Linked DNA regions of Collimonas fungivorans. The protein of the gene in region 2 interacts with the protein of the main gene of each other region in a pairwise test. Links are inferred from orthologs where the notes say so. Each region holds a gene or a part of one and is shown on either strand. Other genes may lie near its edges.

The links.
Region 1: the proteins of rpe (region 2) and eno interact in binary tests that used the Escherichia coli proteins (3 or more experiments, as listed by UniProt). The link is inferred for Collimonas fungivorans from one-to-one orthologs.

The regions. Positions count from the first base shown.
Region 1 is NZ_CP013232.1:1,687,187-1,690,216, forward strand. Bases 1-2,975 are described here. They hold eno (phosphopyruvate hydratase), read left to right. Parts: upstream 1-833; coding sequence 834-2,117; downstream 2,118-2,975. Other genes in these bases: kdsA (3-deoxy-8-phosphooctulonate synthase), read left to right, coding at 1-719; ftsB (cell division protein FtsB), read left to right, coding at 2,237-2,611; hslO (Hsp33 family molecular chaperone HslO), read right to left, coding at 2,665-2,975. Also shown: more of hslO, read right to left, coding at 2,976-3,030. UniProt on the Escherichia coli protein: Catalyzes the reversible conversion of 2-phosphoglycerate (2-PG) into phosphoenolpyruvate (PEP). It is essential for the degradation of carbohydrates via glycolysis.
Region 2 is NZ_CP013232.1:1,035,912-1,038,742, forward strand. What follows is about bases 33-2,808. They hold rpe (ribulose-phosphate 3-epimerase), read right to left. Parts: upstream 1,866-2,808; coding sequence 1,200-1,865; downstream 33-1,199. Other genes in these bases: trpE (anthranilate synthase component I), read right to left, coding at 33-296; CFter6_RS04470 (phosphoglycolate phosphatase), read right to left, coding at 505-1,203; apaG (Co2+/Mg2+ efflux protein ApaG), read left to right, coding at 2,054-2,428; mltA (murein transglycosylase A), read left to right, coding at 2,613-2,808. Also shown: more of trpE, read right to left, coding at 1-32; more of mltA, read left to right, coding at 2,809-2,831. UniProt on the Escherichia coli protein: Catalyzes the reversible epimerization of D-ribulose 5-phosphate to D-xylulose 5-phosphate.

The DNA.
Region 1 (3,030 bases), 650 kb from region 2 along the record:
ACTTCATCTACAAATCGTCTTTCGACAAGGCGAATCGTTCTTCCGGCTCTTCTTTCCGCGGCCTCGGCATGGAAAAAGGGCTGGAGATCCTGGCTGAAGTCAAAGCGCAAATCGGCGTGCCGGTGTTGACCGATATCCATGAAATTTATGAAATCAAGCCGGTGGCAGCAGTAGTCGATGTCTTGCAGACGCCGGCTTTCCTGTGCCGCCAGACCGATTTCATCAACGCTTGCGCCCAATCGGGCAAGCCGGTGAATATCAAGAAGGGCCAGTTCCTGGCGCCGCACGACATGATCAACGTCATCGCCAAGGCCCGTGCCGCGGCGCGCGAAGCCGGCCTGGACGAAGATAATTTCATGGCCTGCGAACGCGGCGCCTCGTTCGGTTACAACAACCTGGTGTCCGACATGCGCTCGCTGGCGATCATGCGCGAAACCGGTTGTCCGGTGGTGTTCGACGCTACCCATTCGGTGCAGTTGCCGGGCGGCCAGGGCAGCACTTCCGGCGGCCAGCGCGAATTCGTGCCGGTGCTGGCGCGCGCTGCGATTGCCGTGGGTGTCTCGGGCGTGTTCATGGAAACCCATCCGAACCCTGCCGAAGCCAAATCGGACGGACCGAATGCGGTGCCGCTGAACCGTATCAAAGAATTGTTGTCGACCATGATAGACCTGGACCGGGTCGTCAAGAAGAATGGCTTTATCGAAAGCAATTTCGGTTGATTGCTTGAGGGATGGAATATATCGCTGCCGCTATACAAGCAAGTGGCTGCGCGTGAAGTCTGTTCCTGCAAATGGTTTTAATATCGCGCATATTTTTATTTGATAGGGAAATACATGAGTGCAATCGTTGACATCATTGGCCGCGAAATCATTGATTCGCGTGGTAATCCGACAGTCGAATGCGACGTCCTGCTGGAATCCGGCGTCATGGGCCGTGCGGCCGTGCCGTCCGGCGCGTCCACCGGTTCGCGCGAAGCGATCGAGCTGCGCGACGGCGACAAGAGCCGTTACGGCGGCAAGGGCGTTTTGAAAGCCTGCGAGCATATCAACACTGAAATTTCCGAAGCCATCATGGGTCTCGACGCCAGCGAACAAGCGTTCCTGGACCGCACCCTGATCGATCTCGACGGCACCGAAAACAAAGGCCGCCTGGGCGCCAACGCCATGCTGGCGGTATCGATGGCGGTGGCCAAGGCTGCAGCTGAAGAAGCCGGCCTGCCGCTGTACCGTTATTTCGGCGGCAGCGGCGCGATGCAGATGCCGGTGCCGATGATGAACGTCATCAACGGCGGCGAGCATGCCGACAACAACCTGGATATCCAGGAATTCATGATCATCCCGGTTGGCGCACCGAGTTTCCGCGAAGCCGTGCGCTACGGCGCCGAAGTGTTCCATGCGCTGAAGAAAATCCTGCACGACAAGGGCTTGTCGACCGCGGTTGGCGACGAAGGCGGCTTTGCGCCTAACCTGGCCAGCCACGAAGAAGCGCTGAAGTTGATCATCCAGGCAATCGAAGCCGCGGGCTATGAACCAGGCACCCAGATCGCCCTCGGCCTGGATTGCGCCGCCAGCGAATTCTACAAGGACGGCAGCTACGTCCTGGCCGGCGAAAACATGACCCTGACCGGCGCCCAGTTCACTGGCTTGCTAGCGTCGTGGTGCGACAAGTACCCGATCATCAGCATCGAAGACGGCATGGCGGAAAACGACTGGGACGGCTGGAAGCTGCTGACCGAAACACTCGGCAAGAAGATCCAGCTGGTAGGCGACGACCTGTTCGTCACCAACACCAAGATCCTGAAAGAAGGCATCGACAAGGATATCGCCAACTCGATCCTGATCAAGATCAACCAGATCGGCACTTTGACCGAAACTTTCGCTGCGATTGAAATGGCCAAGCGCGCCGGCTACACCGCAGTAATCTCGCACCGTTCGGGCGAAACCGAAGATTCGACCATCGCTGATATCGCGGTTGGCATGAACGCCTTGCAGATCAAGACCGGCTCGATGTCGCGTTCGGACCGCATGGCCAAGTACAACCAGCTGCTGCGCATTGAAGAGGACCTGGGCGACATCGCCAGCTATCCGGGCCGTGGCGCGTTTTACAATCTGAAGTAATTGCGCAAGGAGTAGGGTGGGCACTTGTGGGCACGCGGATGCAGCCACTGCCGCGTGGGCAAAAAAACTTGCCCACCCTACGTTTGATTTGATAAGACAGTAGAGTCAATCTTGACACGATGCGTTTAATTGCCATTTTCCTGACCGTCCTACTGCTGCTTGTCCAGTACCCACTGTGGCTAGGCAAGGGCGGCTGGCTGCGCGTCTGGGACATGGACCAGCAGGTGCATGCGGCGCATGACAAGATCGACGAGCTGAAGGCTCGCAACGCCAAGCTGGATTCGGAAGTACACGATTTGAAAGAAGGCACCGGTGCGGTCGAAGAGCGGGCGCGCACTGAGCTGGGCATGATCAAGCAGGACGAGATTTTTATCCAGGTGCTCGATCCGAACGGCAATCCGGCCGATGCGCCGGCGCCGCCCAATGCGGCGTTGACAGCGGTGGAAAAGACCGTGGCGGTCGCCGTGCCGACAGAAAAGAAACCAGAGCGCTAACGTTCGTTAACCAGCAGGGCGCCCATGCTGTTCGCAGCGCCCATACTCCAATCTTAATGTTTGCTGCTGCCGGTAGGGAGCAGCGCTTCAACCGGCGCCGCGCTGGCGAACAAGTGCGCGCAATCGACTTTGTCGAATTCATAATGCTGGCCGCAGAAATCGCAATCCACCGCCAGCTTGCCGAGGTCCGCAAGCGCTTCCTCGATCTCAGGCTGGCCCAGCATCTTCAGCATGTTGCCGACTTTTTCGCGTGAACAATTGCACTGGAAGCGGGGCTGCTGCGGTTCGAAAACACGGATGGTTTCTTCCCAGAACAGGCGGCGCAACAAAGTCTGGATGTCTGTGGACAGCATTTCTTCCGGACGCAGGGTGCCGCCCAGCGCCAGGAAACGGTTCCATGTTTCCAGCTCATCGTTGAC
Region 2 (2,831 bases):
AAATCGAGCGGATTGCCTTCGCGGCTCTCGACCACCTTGTCGTTATTGAGCACTTCGATGCGCGTGCCGTAGCTGCGCAGCAGCATGCTGGCCGGCAGGCCGATGAAGGAGTAGCGGCCGAAACGTTCGCCGCCGACCACCGATTCCAGCAGGAAGGTGTTCTTGCCGGTCTGCTGGGTTTGCGCCAGCTTCAGGTATAGCGTCAACGGCGTTTCCAGATCGGCAAAAGCTTCTGCGATCAGCGGGATGCGGTTGTAGCCTTGTGTGGCCAGCGATTTGAATTCGAGTTCGGTCATTGTTTCTCTCCAGGCCGCTATTGTAAAACAGCGGTGGTGTACTACAAAAAACGTTGCCTGGGTTCTAATACTGCGGAAGCAGCAGGCAGCGGCGATCTACGGACTTAGTTAGCCCAGGATTGCCAGCGTCGCCAAAGCCAGGCCTCAGGGGCGGCCAGGTAGACGGAATGTTTTTTGTCGAGAAACATGAGTGGTTTAGATAAAACGGTCAGTGACTTATATGTTGTGCTGCAACCAGCAGTGAAGCGACTATACCATCGGAATCGACATTTTGTATAGACTCGCCGTGATTGTATCCGTAAGGCACGTTAAACACCGGGCAGCCGGCGGCGCGGGCGGCCTGGGCGTCGTTGCTGGAGTCGCCGATGGCGACTACCTGCGCCGGCTGCAGCTGGAAAGCGGCGCACACCGCCAGCAGCGGCATCGGGTCGGGTTTTTTCAGCGGAAAGGAATCGCCGCCGTAGACCACTTCGAAATAAGCGCGCAAGCCGGTTTTTTCCAGCAGCGCTTCGGCGAACAGCAGTGGCTTGTTGGTGACGCAGGCCAGGCGCAGGCCTTTGGCACGCATGGCTTGCAAGCCGTCCACCACGCCCGGGTAAAGCGTGGCGTAGCTACCGTTGACCACGGCGTAGTGGCTTTGATAGGAATCCAGTGCGGCGCTGAAGCGCAGCTCCACTTCCGGCGCCGGGTAATCGACGCCGAGCACGCGCCGGATCAGGTTTTCGCTGCCTTTGCCGACAAAATCGACGATCGTCTGCTGCGCCAGCGGCGCCAGGTCCAGTTCGGCGCGCATGCGGTTGACGGCGACGTGGAAATCCGGCGCGGTATCCAGCATGGTGCCGTCAAGGTCGATGATGGCGGCGGCGATGCCCTTCAGGGCGACGATTCCTGGCGCGGCCGCGGTCATACGCTTGCCAGCTGGATCCGCATGTCGTCGATCACGGCCTTATAGTCGGGTTTGCCGAAAATGGCCGAGCCGGCGACAAAGGTGTCGGCGCCTGCCTTGGCGGCGGCTGCAATGTTGTCGATCTTGATGCCGCCGTCGACTTCCAGCATGATCTCGCGGCCCGAGGCGTCGATGCGCTGGCGCGCTTCGGCGATTTTCTTGAGCGCTTCCGGGATGAACGACTGGCCGCCGAAACCTGGGTTGACCGACATGATCAGGATGATGTCGATCTTGTCCATCACATAGTCCAGGTAATGCAGCGGCGTGGCCGGGTTGAACACCAGGCCGGCCTTGCAGCCGTGGTCGCGGATCAGCTGCAGCGAACGGTCGACGTGGTCCGATGCTTCCGGATGGAAAGTAATGATGTTGGCGCCGGCCTTGGCGAAGTCCGGGATGATGCGATCTACCGGACGCACCATCAGGTGGACGTCGATCGGCACCTGCACATGCGGCCGGATCGCTTCCAGCACCAGCGGGCCGATGGTCAGGTTGGGAACGTAATGGTTATCCATCACGTCGAAATGGATCATGTCGGCGCCGTCGCGCACGACATTGCGTACTTCCTCGCCCAGGCGGGCGAAATCGGCGGAGAGGATACTGGGAGCGATACGATAGGTTGGCATAGGCATTATAGGCAATCCAGGGAAGGGCGCTAAAAAGAGCGCTATTTTACCCTTTCGTCTTGCGCCTGGTGGGCTGTTGCAGTCCACTAACTGCCTTGCAGCTTGCGTCCGGGGGTAAATTCGTGTGCAATGACCTGCTATATAGAGTATCTGCAGTATTAATCGAGGAACCCCGCGAGGAAACCAGCATGGCCGCCTATGAATTTACCGTTTCTGTCAAAACCCAGTACCTGGAAGAGCAGTCCCAGCCTGACAGTTCGCACTATGTATTCGCCTATGCGATCACGATCAAGAACACCGGGCAGGTCGCGGCCCAGTTGATTTCACGCCACTGGGTGATCACCGACGCCAACAACCATGTCGAAGAAGTGCGCGGCCTGGGCGTGGTCGGCCACCAGCCCCTGCTGCAGCCGGGCGAGCAGTTCGAATACACCAGCGGCACTTCGATGGCGACGCCGCAGGGCTCGATGACGGGCGAGTATTTCTGCGTGGCCGAAGACGGCGAGCAGTTCGAGGCGCGCATTCCGGAATTCATCCTGTCTTTGCCGCGCACCTTGCACTGATGCATTGGTATTGCGCATTGGAGTTGAACTATTGGTCCTGGCCGCCGTCTTTTGGTGGTAACGGTTTGGCGGGCGGTTTCCGGTCCGGCTTGCGGCCGGAAAACATGGTCCACCAGACAATGAATGCAAATAACAAGAAGGCGAAACACGCTTCGAGAGCCACTAACCACATAAAGAATCCTAAATGCTATTTAAACGTATCAGTCTACCCGCTTCTGCTGCCCTCATCATCGCACTCAGCCTAGCTGCCTGTACTACCACTCCAGTCACCACACCGGCGCCGGAAGGTCCGCGCCAGCCGGGCACGCCGACGGCGCCATCCGCCGCACCGGGCGCCAACTTGCGTGCAACCACCTTTGCTGCCTTGCCAGGCTGGGGCAGCGATGACTTGCGCCAGGTCCTG